DNA from 2 places in the Diaphorobacter limosus genome. Region 1 is predicted to be linked to the other one. Evidence: riboswitches for the same ligand, from Rfam matches in the RefSeq annotation. Region 1 holds a riboswitch; the other holds the start of a gene.
The links. Region 1 has a riboswitch for thiamine pyrophosphate ahead of P4826_RS05130 (NAD(P)/FAD-dependent oxidoreductase). Riboswitches for the same ligand answer to the same signal wherever they lie in the genome.
Positions count from the first base shown of each region.

Region 2: it holds a riboswitch for thiamine pyrophosphate, as region 1 does, so the genes downstream of both, thiC (phosphomethylpyrimidine synthase ThiC) here and P4826_RS05130 (NAD(P)/FAD-dependent oxidoreductase) in region 1, are expected to answer to the same signal.

Region 1 is NZ_CP136921.1:1,039,512-1,046,692, reverse strand. It holds gene P4826_RS05140 (thiazole synthase) at 1-593, opposite strand, end outside; gene thiS (sulfur carrier protein ThiS) at 652-849, opposite strand; gene P4826_RS05130 (NAD(P)/FAD-dependent oxidoreductase) at 846-1,952, opposite strand; TPP riboswitch at 2,017-2,120, opposite strand; gene thiD (bifunctional hydroxymethylpyrimidine kinase/phosphomethylpyrimidine kinase) at 2,199-3,038, shown strand; gene P4826_RS05120 (IS1595 family transposase) at 3,145-4,107, shown strand; gene P4826_RS05110 (Bug family tripartite tricarboxylate transporter substrate binding protein) at 4,377-5,462, opposite strand; gene P4826_RS05105 (hypothetical protein) at 5,497-5,685, opposite strand; gene P4826_RS05100 (3-hydroxyacyl-CoA dehydrogenase family protein) at 5,801-6,523, opposite strand; gene P4826_RS05095 (IS630 family transposase) at 6,562-7,181, opposite strand, start outside.
Region 2 is NZ_CP136921.1:1,926,977-1,934,157, reverse strand. It holds gene P4826_RS09340 (IclR family transcriptional regulator) at 1-797, shown strand, start outside; gene lpxC (UDP-3-O-acyl-N-acetylglucosamine deacetylase) at 882-1,805, shown strand; gene P4826_RS09330 (hypothetical protein) at 1,816-1,989, shown strand; TPP riboswitch at 2,016-2,125, shown strand; gene thiC (phosphomethylpyrimidine synthase ThiC) at 2,204-4,078, shown strand; gene P4826_RS09320 (monooxygenase) at 4,242-4,562, opposite strand; gene ruvC (crossover junction endodeoxyribonuclease RuvC) at 4,687-5,235, opposite strand; gene P4826_RS09310 (hypothetical protein) at 5,277-6,137, opposite strand; gene mtgA (monofunctional biosynthetic peptidoglycan transglycosylase) at 6,134-6,850, opposite strand; gene aroE (shikimate dehydrogenase) at 7,022-7,181, opposite strand, start outside.

The DNA of each region.
Region 1 (7,181 bases):
TGGGCGGCGTGCGAGGGCAGGCCCAGGCCGGCGTCCACCAGCAGCGGCACGTTCAGGCGCTCGCGCAGCAGCTGCAGGGCGTAGGGGTTCATGGGGCCGCGGCCCGTGCCGATCGGGGCGGCCCAGGGCATGACGGCCTGGCAGCCCACGTCGATCAGGCGCTGGCATTGCACCAGATCTTCGGTGCAGTAGGGCAGTACCTGAAAACCGTCCTTGATGAGGATGGCGGCAGCCTCCACGGTTTGCTGGGTGTCGGGCTGCAGGGTGTAGTCGTCGCCGATCACCTCCAGCTTGATCCAGGGCGTGTCGAAGACCTCGCGCGCCATCTGCGCCGTGGTCACGGCCTCCTGCACGCTGTGGCAGCCAGCCGTGTTGGGCAACACCGGCACGGCCAGGCTTTTGAGCAGCTCCCAGAAGCTGTTGCCGGCGTTGGTGGCGTTGATGCCCTGGCGGCGCAGCGATGCCGTGACCATGGCCGGCCGCGCGCGCTGCACGGCCGCTTGCAGCACGGCCGGCGAAGGGTAGCGCGCCGTGCCAAGCAGCAGGCGGCTGGCAAAGCTCTGGCCGTAGAGGACAAGGGGGTCTGTAGTCATGTTTTCAATCCTGTATTGATAGCTGCTGGCGCTTGTTTGATGGGCGTTAGAGGCAGTTTTAACCACCAGTGACGGGAGCAATCACCTCTACCCGGTCACCGTCCTGCAACAGGTGGCTGGGGTATTGCGCCTTGGGCACGAACACCGTGTTCACGGCCACGGCAAAGGGCGGGCGCGGTGCCAGCAGGGCGAGCGCGTCCTGTACGCTGGCCTGCGCCGGCAGATCGGTGGATTGTTGGTTCAGCAAAATCTTCATGTAACAGCGGTCCCCTGCAGGGCCAGGTCGAATTGGGCGGCCAGCGGCGATTGTCCCTGGTTCAGCCATTGCAGCGCCACGTCGTGCAGCGCGGGCGCCTGCATGAAGCCGTGGCGGTACATGCCGTTGATCTGCAGGACGCGCGGCCGCGGCATGCGGATCCCGGGCAGGTTGTCGGGCAGGGTGGGGCGGCACTGCGTGCTCAGCTCCAGGATGCGCGCCTCGGCAAAGCCGCTGTGGATGGTGTAGGCGGCCGAGAGCAGCTCCAGGGCCGAGCGCACGCTCATGCCGGAGCGGTCGTCGGACTCGATCTCGGTGGCGCCGATGACGAACACATGGTTTTCCTTGGGCGCCACATAGATCGAGTAGCGTGGGTGGACCAGGCGCGTGGGCCGCGCCAGCGTCACCTCGGGCGCGTGGATGCGCACCACCTCGCCGCGTACGCCGCGCAGCGCCTGCCATTGCTGGCGTGCGCCCAGGCCACGGCAGTCGATAAGCCAGTCGCTCTGGCCCGCCTCGCCGGGGCGGAAGTCGCCCAGCTCGCGTGGGCTGTCGTAATGCACCGCCACACCCAGCTGCTGCATGTCCTGGGCCAGCGCGGCAAACAGCTGGCGGTTGTCGATCTGCCCCTCGCCCGGCAGCAGCAGGCCCTGGGAAAAGCGGCCGGCCAGGGCCGGGTCGGCGGCGGCAACACCTGCGGCATCAAGGGGCTGCATGGCGGGCAGGCCGGCAACCTCGGCCTGGCGATGCTCGAACAGGCCGCGCAGGCGCGCCGCGTCGCCCGCGTCCTGGCGGTGCCAGACGATGAGCGTGCCGTTTTGCTGCCAGTACACCGGCGCGGGCAGCGGCGCGATCAGTTCCGGCCAGCGCGCGAGTGCATGCTGGCCCATGCGCACGATGCTGGCCTCGGCCACCACCGATTCGGCCAGAGGCGCCACCATGGCCGCGGCCACATAGGCGGCCGATCCCACGCCGTCGGGGCCGCCGGCCTCGAAAACCTGCACGCGGTGGCCCTGGCGCGCCAGGCTGGTGGCCAGCAGGCTGCCCAGCAGGCCCGCGCCCAGGATGGTGACCGACGAAGAGGGAGAAAGCAGTGGCTGCATGGTGTTTTGTCCGCTATCCAATCAAAACCGTGGGGGGACAAAACAGGCGCCAAGGGCGGCGTGGCCCTGGTGGTTGAAAACTCCCCACGCCAGCATGACCTGGATCGGGTGCGGAGGGTGTTTCTCAGTCGCCAGCCTGGTTGGGCCGGGACACCCCTGTTTCGTCCGTGAGCCGGGATTACAGCACAGAAGGCAAGCCCATGGGATTGACCTGGGACAGAGCTTGCATCCGCCATAATTTTTGCCATGAACCACTCCAACACCCCGGCGCCGCGTTATGCGCGCGTGCTGTCCATCGCTGGCTCCGACAGCGGTGGCGGCGCAGGCATTCAGGCCGACCTCAAGACCTTCAGTGCGCTTGGCTGCTATGGCATGACGGCCATCACCGCCATCACGGCGCAGAACACCCAGGGGGTGCGCGCCATCCACGGCGTGCCCCCGGACATCCTGCGTGCGCAGATCGATGCCGTGGTCGAGGACATAGGCGTCGATGCCGTGAAGATCGGCATGCTGCACGCGCCCGAGGTGGTGCAGGTGGTGGCCGATGCCATACGCCGCCACCAGCTGCCCAATGTGGTGCTGGACCCGGTGATGGTGGCCACCAGCGGCGACCGACTGATTGCCGAGGAAACCGTGGGCCAGCTGGTGCGCGAGCTGTTTCCGCTGGCCGCGCTGGTCACACCCAACCTGGACGAGGGCGGCTGGCTGCTGGGGCGCCAGATCACGCGCGAGGACGAGCTGGATGCGGCGGCGGATGAGCTGCTGGCCCTGGGCGCGCGCGCCGTGCTGCTCAAGGGCGGTCACCTGCGGGGCGAGCGCGTGGTGGACCTGCTGGCCCTGCCCGGGGGCGAGCACCATCGCCTGGCTTCGGCGCGCATTGCGACGCATAACGGCCACGGCACGGGCTGCACGCTGTCGTCGGCGATCGCGGCGCAGCTGGCGCTGGGCCTGGATCTGGTGGCCGCCGTGCAGGCGGCGCGCGGCTACATCCTGGGCGCCATCGCCGCAGGCGCCGCGGTGCACACGGGCCGGGGCCATGGGCCGCTGAACCATGGCTATGCGCCGGTGGAGCAGGTCATTTTGTAGGTATTTTTACCTGATTAGGCACATATTTCAGACGAACCACTGCTCGCTCTGGGCATCAAACCAGCAAGAGCGTTTTGCTCGATTGCGAGGCAGCAGGAGGTGTGTGATGTCCCAGAACGTCATCCAATTCCAGCATGGTCTGTCGTGGGCGCAGTTTCATGACTGCTACGGCAGTGAGGCCCAATGCGAAGCTGCTGTGGTGGCAGCACGCTGGCCGCGGGGCTGGCGCTGCGCGCACGGCGGCTGCAAACGGTTTTTCCATACACGCAACGGCCATGGGCGCCTGCTGTGGGAATGCTTTGTCTGCGGCTACCAAAGCTCCAGCATTGCGGGCACCGTCATGGAGCACACCAAAGTGCCACTGACCAAGTGGTTCCAGGCCATGTACCTGCTGACGCAGAACAAAAACACCCTCAGTGCCCTGGCGCTGAGCCGCCAGATCGGCGTGTCCTACCGAACTGCCTGGCTGCTCAAGCACAAGCTGATGCAGACCATGCTGCTGCGCGAAGAATCGCGCCCTTTGCAAGGCCGTGTGGAAATCGACGACGCTTACTTGGGCGGCGAACGCGAGGGGCACATCAACGGCGGGCGCAAGGCGGCCAACAAAACAGCCTTTGTTGCTGCCATACAAACCAGCGATGACGGGCATCCTTTGTGCATGCGCCTGACACCGGTGGTGGATTTCACCAACGCAGACATGGCCCCCTGGGCCCAAGGCCATCTGGCCCCTGTTTGCCATGTGGTCAGCGATGTCACATGGGCCTTTGCACAAGTGGTGCAGGCGGCAGCTACGCATGAACGCCACGTCACCGGCGGGGGCAGACAAGGCGCCAGAACACCGCAGCTGCGCTGGGTCAACACCTTGCTGGGCAATCTCAAGACCAGTCTGACGGGTACGCTGCACTCGTTTGACCATGCCAGGTACGCCGCTCGCTACCTGGCCGAGTTCGCGTACCGCTTCAATCGGCGCTTTGACATGCCCGCCATGATTCCCAGGCTCCTGCGGGCCGTCACGGTTACAAAACCCCAGCCTCTGCGCTCGTTGCGTGTGTGTGGGGTATGTACCTAATCAGGTATTTTTAAGGCTGCAGCGATTGTCTGGCAAGCGCAAGCAGCTATAAAAATAGTGGCTCAAGTAGCGATATCTATTGATTGGCTCCCAATGTCCATAACCCGCAGGGCAGCAGGCTTGGTCACGATGTGGAGAGCACGGTGGATTGTTCTGAACCAGCCCAGGGAGGAATCCAAGTATTTGGCCGCCACCCCTTTGAACGGACGCATCCAGGCCTTCAAGCGGCTGTGGTGGGCTGAAGTTACAGTTCTGGCCGCCTACGCGGCCTACTCCGAACGAATGTTGTTTCGCTTCGCGACTTCTCCCCAAAGCTTGTAGTTCGCTTTGGTGATTGTGTCGAGCCGTTCAGGTGTGCCTCCTCCCACAGAATCCCCGTTTTTGGTGATCGTGTCTCTGATCGCCGGATCGGCCAACGCAAAGTTCATCGCGGTATTGACCTTCTGCACGATGTCAGCGGGAAGGTTCGGTGGGCCCCACAGGCCGATAAAGGCCGTCATGTTGAAATCCTTGATGCCCAATTCGGTCGCCGTCGGCACATCAGGCAGTGCAGGATGGCGTGTGCTGCCTGTCACAAGGATGGGACGCAGCTTCCCTGTTGCAATAAACGGGATCAGGAGCGACGCTGCATCAAGCAAGCATGGCACTTGCCCCCCCACAACGTCTTGAATCGCAGGGGCACTGCCCTTGTACGGCACCGGGCTGAGTTTGGGCAAACCCATCCGCTCTCGGAAGTACTCCATCATCAGATGGGTGTTGCCGCCGGCGCCGGCCGTCGCGTAGCTGAATCCCTTGTTGCTCTCTGCTTTTGCCCAAGCAACGAACTCCGCCAAGTTCTTGGTAGGCGCGGATGGATGGACGCAAAGTATGTACTGCGACTCCAGTATCAGTCCGATCGGTGTGAACGCAGTGGGATCTGGCGACGGGGCAGAAAAGGTGTGGGGATTGATGGTTAGACTTGGATTGGCAACCAACAGCTTGAGCCCACCTGGCGTGCGCAGGACTTCATTGGCAGCCACGTTACCGGATGCTCCGGGCTTGTTGTCAACGATCACCGGCTGTCCCAGCGATTTCGTCATTCCGTTGCTGATGAAGCGCGCGCCGGCATCGGTCAGGCCGCCCGGGGGGTACCCCACGACCAGGTTGACCGCTCGCGTTGGCCAGGCTGAGGCCAGTGCCATGGCGTACGGCGATGCGAGTGTCGACAGGAAAGTGCCTGCCGCAGCAGCTTTCAAGATGTCACGTCGGGTTGCTGAAGTCATTTTGGGATGTCTCTCTAAAGGTGAAAATTGGCAGAGCGGTGGATGCAGGACGACGCTGACCCCGAGGTCAACGCCATTGATTGATTCGGGCATGCATGGGATCGATAGTTGTCTCCTGTTTCGCGCCTCAGGCCGCGCTGTAGAACGTGCCGAACGTTTGCTCGTGGTGTTCCGTCTGATCCACGACGACGCAGTCGACCAGGACGCCGGAGATCTTGACCTTGCGCGGGTTTAGCGCTCCTTGCGTCGCAATGCGCTCTGCTTGCACGATCACGAGATCGCCACTGTTGCGCGCCGCCATGGCCAGCGGGAGCATTTGCAGTGCCGGCGCCGATGGCGCTGGTCGAGCCGGTGACCAGGGTAGATTTACCTTGCAGCATGGGTGTCTCCACGTTTATTCGTTCGTTCTGGCGCAACTAAGCACCGAGAGATCAATCGCGGGTCATGCGGATGAGGTGCGCAGCCAGTCGAGCGTGCACCTCTTGGGCCTGCTCGGGCGTCCAGGCGCGCAGCCCTTGGCCGGCCTTCATGCCGGTGCTTCCTTTCTCGATCAAGCGACCGAGCAATGCCGAGGGGGTTTTGTCGCACTTAAGATCCGGAAACATCACGCGGTGCACATCGCGCGTCAGTTCTAGACCGACCAGGTCGGCGTTTTCCATGGGCCCTAATACCGGCATTCGCATGCCAAAGCTGTTCTTGACCACCAGATCGATGGCCTCGGCATCGCACACGCCGTCTTCGACCAAAGCGATGGCCTCGCGCCACAGTGCGTGCTGCAACCGGTTGCCGATGAAACCCGTCACGTCGTGCTGCACGCGTACCGGGCACTTGCCAGCGGCAGCCAGCCAGGCGAACGTCTGTTCGAACACTTCTTCGCTGGTGTAAGCGGTGCGCACTACTTCAACCAGTGGCACCAAGTGCGGCGGGTTCCACCAGTGCGTACCGACCAGCCGCGCGCGGGCCTGGGGCTCCAGCGCCTCGCCGATGCGCGTGATTGGAATGACCGAGGTGTTGCTGGCCAGCACCGCATGCCTGGGTGCAGCAGCGGCGACGTCTGCGAACAGCTTCTGCTTGAGTTCGAGCTTCTCGGGCGCAGCTTCGATCACCAGGTCGGCCTGAGCGACCGCGCTCTGCAGCGTGCCGTCGACGCGCATGTTGCACAACACGCGATTCACATCGACCCCCTCGGAGACTAGTGTAGTGTTCCATTCTGTTTGGAGCTTAATCGGCTATTGGCCCGAATGACCTTCTGCAGGATGTCGCGGGCGCTCTTGGTCCAGATGAACGGTTTGGGGTTGGTATTGTGATGTGCCACGTATTCATCAATGGCGGCCACCAGCTGCGGCACGCTGGTGAATACGCCGCGGCGCAGCCGTTCTGTGGTCAGGTCACGAAAGAAACGCTCGACCATGTTCAGCCACGACGCCGAGGTCGGCGTGAAGTGCATGTGAAAGCGCGGGTGCTTGGCCAGCCAGTCCTGCACCACCGGGTGCTTGTGCGTGGCGTAGTTGTCGGCGATCAGGTGCAGCGTTTTGTCCTTGGGTGTCTCGCGGTCGATCTGCTTGAGGAACTTCAACCACTGCACATGGGTGTGGCGCTGCTGGCATTGGCTGATGACTTGGCCATCGAGCACGTTGAGCGCCGCAAACAATGTGGTCGTGCCGTGGCGCTTGTAGTCGTGCGTCATCGTCTGCGCACGCCCCTTCTTCAGGGGCAGTCCCGGCTGCGTGCGATCGAGCGCCTGCACCTGGCTCTTCTCGTCGCAGCACAGCACCAGGGCATGCTCAGGCGGGGACATGTACAAGCCCACGA
Region 2 (7,181 bases), 890 kb from region 1:
TGACAAAGGTAGACGGGCAGCTTGTTCACGATATGAACTCAGGTTTTCCCGGAGCGCAAAGCCCCGCGCGCCTGGTTGCTGTCTTGCGCTTGATTGCCTGCCACCACGTCCAAGGCTTGGCCATCAATGAATTGGCGCAGCTGTCCGGTCTCAATAGAACGACAGCAAGGCGGCTGCTGATGGTGTTGACCGAGTCAGGGTTTGCCGCGAGGGATGAACACAGCGGCCGCTATCGGCTAGGTGTGGAGGCCATGTTCACCGGCATGGCGGCCATGACAAAACCACCCATCTTCGAGGCGTGCCGCCCGGCGATGAAACGTATAGCCAGTCGCACTGGAGATTCGGTATTTCTCATCGTCCGCATCGGCGATTTTGCGCATTGCCTGCATGTGGAAGTAGGCGACCACCCATTGCACGCACATAGTCTGATGACGGGCCAGATCCGCCTGTTGGGGCAGGGCACGGCCAGCCTGGCGCTTGCCGCCACCCTGCGCGACAAAGAACTCGAGCAGATATACCAACGCCGCAGTCTTGACTACGAGGCGGCAGGAATCTCAGAGGAGCGCTTGCGGCAGATGGTGGTGCATACGCGGAGACTGCGCCGCTCCGAGACCGTGAACCTGCTTACGACAGGTGCGATCGGCGTTGGTGTCGCCATCTGTGTGCAAGCCAACCATGTTGCAGCCATCAGCGTGGCGAGCCATGCCTCCAAGATGACGGCCCAGCACAAAGCGGCCGTGCTCAAGCTGCTGGAAGAAGAGCTGGTGAGTCCGCAGGTGGTTTTATTCAAGTACTGAAATTCAAGCACTCAAGTCAAGCATCGAGGGGAAAGCCCCAAGGCGGCAGCAAGACTGAGGAGCGCCGACTAAAATCGCAAGGTTATGCTCCAGCAACGCACCATCAAGACCCTGACCCGTGCCGTCGGCGTGGGTCTGCACAGCGGCCAGCGGGTCGAGCTGACGTTGCGCCCGGCTCAAGCAGACACGGGCATCGTGTTCCGCCGCGTCGATCTGCCCGAGCCGGTGGACATTGCCATCAACGCCCAGGCGGTGGTGGATACGCGCATGGCTTCCACCATCGGCGCGGGCGGGGCCAAGGTGCATACCGTGGAGCATTTGATGTCGGCCTGCGCCGGCCTGGGGCTGGACAACCTGTACATCGACATCACGGCCGAGGAGGTGCCCATCCTCGATGGCTCCTCGGCCTCGTTCGTGTTCCTGCTGCAAAGCGCCGGCGTGGAGCTGCAGAACGCGCCCAAGCGCTTCATCCGCGTCAAGCGCGCGGTGGAGGTGCGCGAGGGCCAGGGCGACCAGCTGAAATGGGCTCGCCTGGAGCCCTACCACGGCTTCAAGCTGCGCTTCGAGATCGACTTTGCCCATCCGGCGGTCGATTCCACCGGGCAGTGCGTGGAGTTTGATCTGGGTAGCGGCAACTACGCCCGCGACATCGCGCGCGCGCGCACCTTCGGCTTCACCAAGGACGTGGAGATGCTGCGCTCCAGTGGCCTGGCGCTGGGCGGTGGGCTGGACAACGCCATCGTCATGGACGACTACAAGGTGCTGAACGCCGACGGCCTGCGCTACGACGCCGAGTTCGCCCGGCACAAGATCCTGGACGCAATGGGCGACCTGTACCTGGTGGGTAAGCCGCTGCTGGCGGCCTACAGCGCGTTTCGCAGCGGCCACGGCATGAACAATCAGCTGCTGCGCGCGCTGCTGGCGCAGGAAGACGCCTGGGAGATCGTCAGCTTTGACAGCGAGCGCCAGGCACCCGCGGGCTTTGCCCAGCCGGCGCGCGCCTGGTGAGTCGCCGGCCATGCTGATCATGCGCTGGGCCGTGATGCTGCTGCTGCTCGCGGCTGGCGTCGCATTCGCTTATTTCGCCGCCACGGGCCAGCAGCGCTACAAGCGCTTCGGGCTGGTGATCATCAAGTGGATCGCCATCGCGGCGGCCATGTTCTTCCTGGTGTTGATACTGGAACGCATATAGTGCGCGGCGCGCCAGGCCGTATACTGCGCCTTGCTCCGGGGTGCACGTTTGGGCGTGCTGAGATGGTGGGCCAACCCGCCAAAACCGCGAACTTGATCTGGTTAGTACCAGCGTAAGAAGAGCTGCAGTGGGATGGGGGAGTGCGCCGTAGAGCGCGCCTTCGTCCCGCCGATTGCGGAGCATTCCATCCCCCAGCCTTTGAGGAATGCCCGCCATGAACGCCCCTGACAGCTTCGCCACCTTGCTCGCCCGCACGCGCGAGTCCTTTCCCGCCTCCACCAAGTCCTTCATCACCGGCAGCCGCGCGGATCTGCGTGTGCCGGTGCGCGACATTGCCCTCACCAACGGCGAGGTCGTCAGCGTCTATGACACCTCCGGCCCCTACACCGACCCCGCCGCCATCATCGACGTGAAGCAGGGCCTGCAAAGCGTGCGCGGCGCCTGGATTGCCGAGCGCGGCGACACCGAGCGGTATGAGGGCCGCAAACCCGTGGCGCTGGACGATGGCAGCAAGAGCGAGGACGCCGCCCGCCTGGCCCAGCTGCGCCAAGAGGCCGCGGCCCTGCAACGCCAGCCCCTGCGCGCCAAGGCCGGCGCCAACGTCACGCAGATGCACTACGCGAAGAAGGGCATCATCACTCCCGAGATGGAATACGTGGCGCTGCGCGAAAACGGCAAGCGCGAGTGGATGGCGCAGTACATGGCAGACGCCGCGCGCGAAAAGCGCCTGGCCGGCAACCCCATGGGCGCGCTGATCCCGAAGATCATCACCCCCGAATTCGTGCGCGACGAGGTGGCGCGGGGCCGCGCCATCATCCCGGCCAACATCAACCACCCCGAGGTGGAGCCGATGGCCATTGGCCGCAACTTCCTCGTCAAGATCAACGCCAACATCGGCAATTCCGCCGTCACGTCCAGCATCGAGGAAGAGGTGGAAAAACTGGTCTGGGCCATTCGCTGGGGCGCAGACAACGTGATGGATCTCTCGACCGGCAAGAACATCCACACCACGCGCGACTGGATCGTGCGCAACTCGCCCGTGCCGATCGGCACCGTGCCCATCTACCAGGCGCTGGAAAAGGTGGGCGGCATTGCCGAAGACCTGAGCTGGGAAATCTTCCGCGACACGCTGATCGAGCAGGCCGAGCAGGGCGTGGACTACTTCACCATCCACGCGGGCGTGCGCCTGGCCTATATCCACCTGACGGCGCAGCGGCGCACCGGCATCGTCTCGCGCGGCGGCTCCATCATGGCCAAGTGGTGCATGGCGCACCACCGCGAGAGCTTCCTCTACACGCACTTCGAGGACATCTGCGACATCATGAAGGCGTACGACGTGTCGTTCAGCCTGGGCGACGGCCTGCGCCCCGGCTGCGCCAGCGACGCCAATGACGAGGCGCAGTTTGCCGAGCTGCACACCCTGGGCGAGCTGACGCAAATCGCCTGGAAGCACGACGTGCAGACCATGATCGAAGGCCCCGGCCATGTGCCCATGCACATGATCCAGGCCAACATGACGGAGCAGCTGAAAACCTGCCACGAGGCGCCGTTCTACACCCTCGGCCCCTTGACCATCGACATCGCCCCCGGCTACGACCACATCGCCAGTGCCATTGGTGCCGCCATGATCGGCTGGATGGGCACGGCCATGCTGTGCTACGTGACGCCCAAGGAGCACCTGGGCCTGCCCGACCGCGACGACGTCAAGCAGGGCATCATCGCCTACAAGATCGCCGCGCATGCCGCCGACGTTGCCAAGGGCCACCCGGGGGCGCGCGCGCGTGACGATGCGCTTAGCCAGGCGCGCTTCGACTTCCGCTGGCAAGACCAGTTCAACCTGGGTCTGGACCCTGAAACCGCGCAGGAATACCACGACGAAACATTACCGAAGGACGCCGCCAAGGTGGCGCATTTCTGCAGCATGTGCGGGCCCAAGTTCTGCTCCATGAAGATCACGCAAGAGGTGCGCGAATTTGCCGCCGCCAAGGGCGTGGCCGAGGGCGACGCGCTGGCCCAGGGCATGGCGCAAAAGGCCGAGGAATTCAACCGCGCGGGCGGGGAGTTCTACATTCCTATCCAGCCGGTGTGATACCGACACTTCCCCTCTGGGTATGGGTGCCTACATATTTCAGTAGCGCAAAACGCTGATTTGACGCGGGTCTCAACTCCCTCTCCCCCTTGGGGGAGAGGGTAGGGGTGAGGGAGAAGCAGCCTCGAGGCTGCGCACATCCTCAGGGGGGAGGGAGAGCTCGTCAACCCTCGGCCACCGGCTGGCCGTTGACCCGCGTCTGCCCGGCCTTGTTGTACACCGTCAGGTTGGCCTCGTACCAGGTCAGCGTGGGGCGCGCGCCGAACAGGGTGGTGTACTCCTGCAGCTTGGCCTCGGTAAACCAGGCCTCGGCTGCGGCGCGGCTTTCCCATACGTACAGGCCGCCGGCGCCATGCTCGTTGCGCACGTAGTCCTTGCTGATCAGGCCTATTGAGCCGAGCTTGCGGAACTTGGGCGCCGACTGTTTGGCGATCTGATCTGGATGAACTGCTCTTCGGTGGGAGCGGGCAGGGCGAAGTGCCACAGGACGACGCAGGGGGCCATGGCGTGGGACTCCAAAAAGGCTAAGGGGAAATCATTGTAGGCAGCGCCAGCACTCCCCGGACAAGGGCCCAAGCCGCCAGGCGAAGGTGGCAACTGACGCGGTTTCAGTAACTGCGCCCGCCCTTGTACATGGCGTGCTGGCGCCGCGAGAGTTGCGTCACCTGCCCCACGCGCGCCATGGCCGTGCCGGCGTGGGCATGGGTAATGGCCAGCCCCAGCGCATCGGCCGCGTCGGTGCCCGGCAGGCCGGGCAGGGTGAGCAGGCGGCGCACCATCTCCTGCACCTGCGACTTCGCCGCGCGGCCGTGGCCGACCACGGCCTTCTTCATCTGCAGGGCCGTGTATTCGGCCACGGGCAGGTCGGCGTTGACCAGCGCAGTGAGCGCCGCGCCGCGCGCCTGGCCCAGCAGCAGGGTGGACTGGGGGTTGACGTTGACGAACACGATCTCCACCGCCGCCACATCGGGCCGGTAGCGCGCGGCGACCTCGGTGATGCCGTCGAACAGCAGCTTGAGCCGCCCCGGCAGGTCGCCCAGCGCGAGGCCCGTGGTGCGTATGGTGCCGCTGGCCACGTAGGCCAGGCGCTGGCCCTCGACGTCCACCACGCCGAAGCCGGTGGTCTGCAGGCCGGGGTCGATGCCGAGGATTCTCATTGCTATTAAAAATAGAGCTGTTGGGGCTTTATGTACAAACGTCAGGAGGCAAATTGAATCAAAGTAACCTGCCCTGGGCCATAGACCCGCGCAGGCCAAGGTTGGGCATCGGCGTCGAGCATGAGCAGTCGGACAGGGTGGTGGTATTCCGCCTTTGCCGCAGCCAGAGTCTGCAGCGTCTGCGCCAGACTGTCGCCCCGCAGCGTGCTGGCGATGATCAGCGTAGGCCGGCGCGGCCTGAAGCGTGCCAGCCGATCTGGTGCCGCGGGGTCTGGCGCGAGGTAGCCGCAGTCCCAGGGCTGGCGCGGGTGCCGCTTGCGCCACCACCTTAGCTCGTGCCACTTCACGGCGAGTTTGAGCTGCCAGCCCTTGAGCCTTGAAGCCGCGGACAGCGCGGCGAGTTCATCGTCTCGGTCGAGATGCCGCGCAAAGGCCGCGGCCAGGTGGGATGCGCCATCACAGTCCCGTCCCGCCATGACGGCCAGGCCGAGGCGCTCGGGTATATCGGGCAGCCGCCAGGGGTGCCAGAACGGCTTGCGCCCGTCCCCTGTGCCTGCCTGGCACCAGGATTCAAGGGCCGCCCACGCGCGCTGCTGTGCCGCATCCAGCGTTGGTGCCTGCCGCAATCCCGGTTCCGCGGCAGGGGGCGGCTGCAGCGCTTGGTCGTCATAACGGGCGATCAGGGTGGGGCCGATGCGTGCGCCCGCCCAAAGACATGGAACGAAAAGCAGGGATGCGTACACGGCCGCATTGCGCCAAGGGGCGGGCAATATGGCGGCCAGTAGCGCGCCCAGTAGCAGCGCGGGCGGCAGCGCCACGGCGAGGGCGGCCACCCAGTTGCGCAGGCGAGCGTCGCCGTGGCGGGTTTCGATGGCCAGGGGCATCTTTGGACCCGTGCTCATGGCAATTCGGCGCTTGCCATGCGCGCCATGATGGTGCGCGTGCGCCCCGCCAGATACGCCGAATTCGGCGTTTTCTCAAAGCGCTTGGGTGCCGGCAGCATCACGGCCAGGCGGGCGGCCTCGGGGGCGGTGAGCTGGCGCGCGCTCTTTCGGTAGTAATGCTGGGCGGCGGCCTCGGCGCCGAAGATGCCGGCGCCCCATTCCACGTTGTTCAGGTAGATCTCCAGGATGCGCTGCTTGGATAGAAATTGCTCCAGCGCCAGCGTGAGCACGAATTCCTGGCCCTTGCGCACCAGGTTGCGTTCGCCCGACAGCAACAAGTTCTTGGCCAGCTGCTGGGTGATGGTGGAGCCGCCACGGATTTTGGGTGCGCGGGCGTTGGGCCGGGCGGCGGCCTGGGCCTCGGCGCGGGCGTTGCGCTCCCAGGCCTTTTCTATGGCGTCCCATTCCACACCGTCGTGGTTGACGAAGTTGTCGTCCTCGGAGGCGATCACGGCGCGCTTCAGGTGGTCGGAGATCTGCGCGTAGGGCAGCCATTGCTGGCGCCAGTGCAGGCCGCCGTCCTGGCGCAGCTGCGCCCAGGCCTCGGAGCGCTGGAAGCTGGTGGATTCGGGGTCAAGCCAGGCCATGGCGGCGATGCGCGCCACGAAGAACAGCTGCAGCGCCACAAAGGCCAGCAGCACCAGGGCGATCCAGCGCAGCACGCCCCGCATTTCAGTAATCCACGGCGCTGCGCAGTACCCGCTGCCCATGCAACTGGCGCAACCCAGGCTGGGGCAGCCGAGCAAGGGCCGCCCCGCAGCGAGGGCTGCGTCCCCCTTCCCGCAGCGCGCAGCGGTGCGAGAGAAGGGGGAAGCGGCGCAGCCGCACAGGGGGTTGTTGCTTCATTTTGCGATGGCCGCGCGCAGCTCTTGCAGCACCTGGGCGGCGGGCGGGCGCTGGCCGCGCCAGAGCTGGAAGGCCTCGGCCGCCTGTTCCACCAGCATTCCCAGGCCGTCGCGCGCCTGGGCGCCGTGCTGGGTCGCCCAGTCCAGAAAGCCCTGG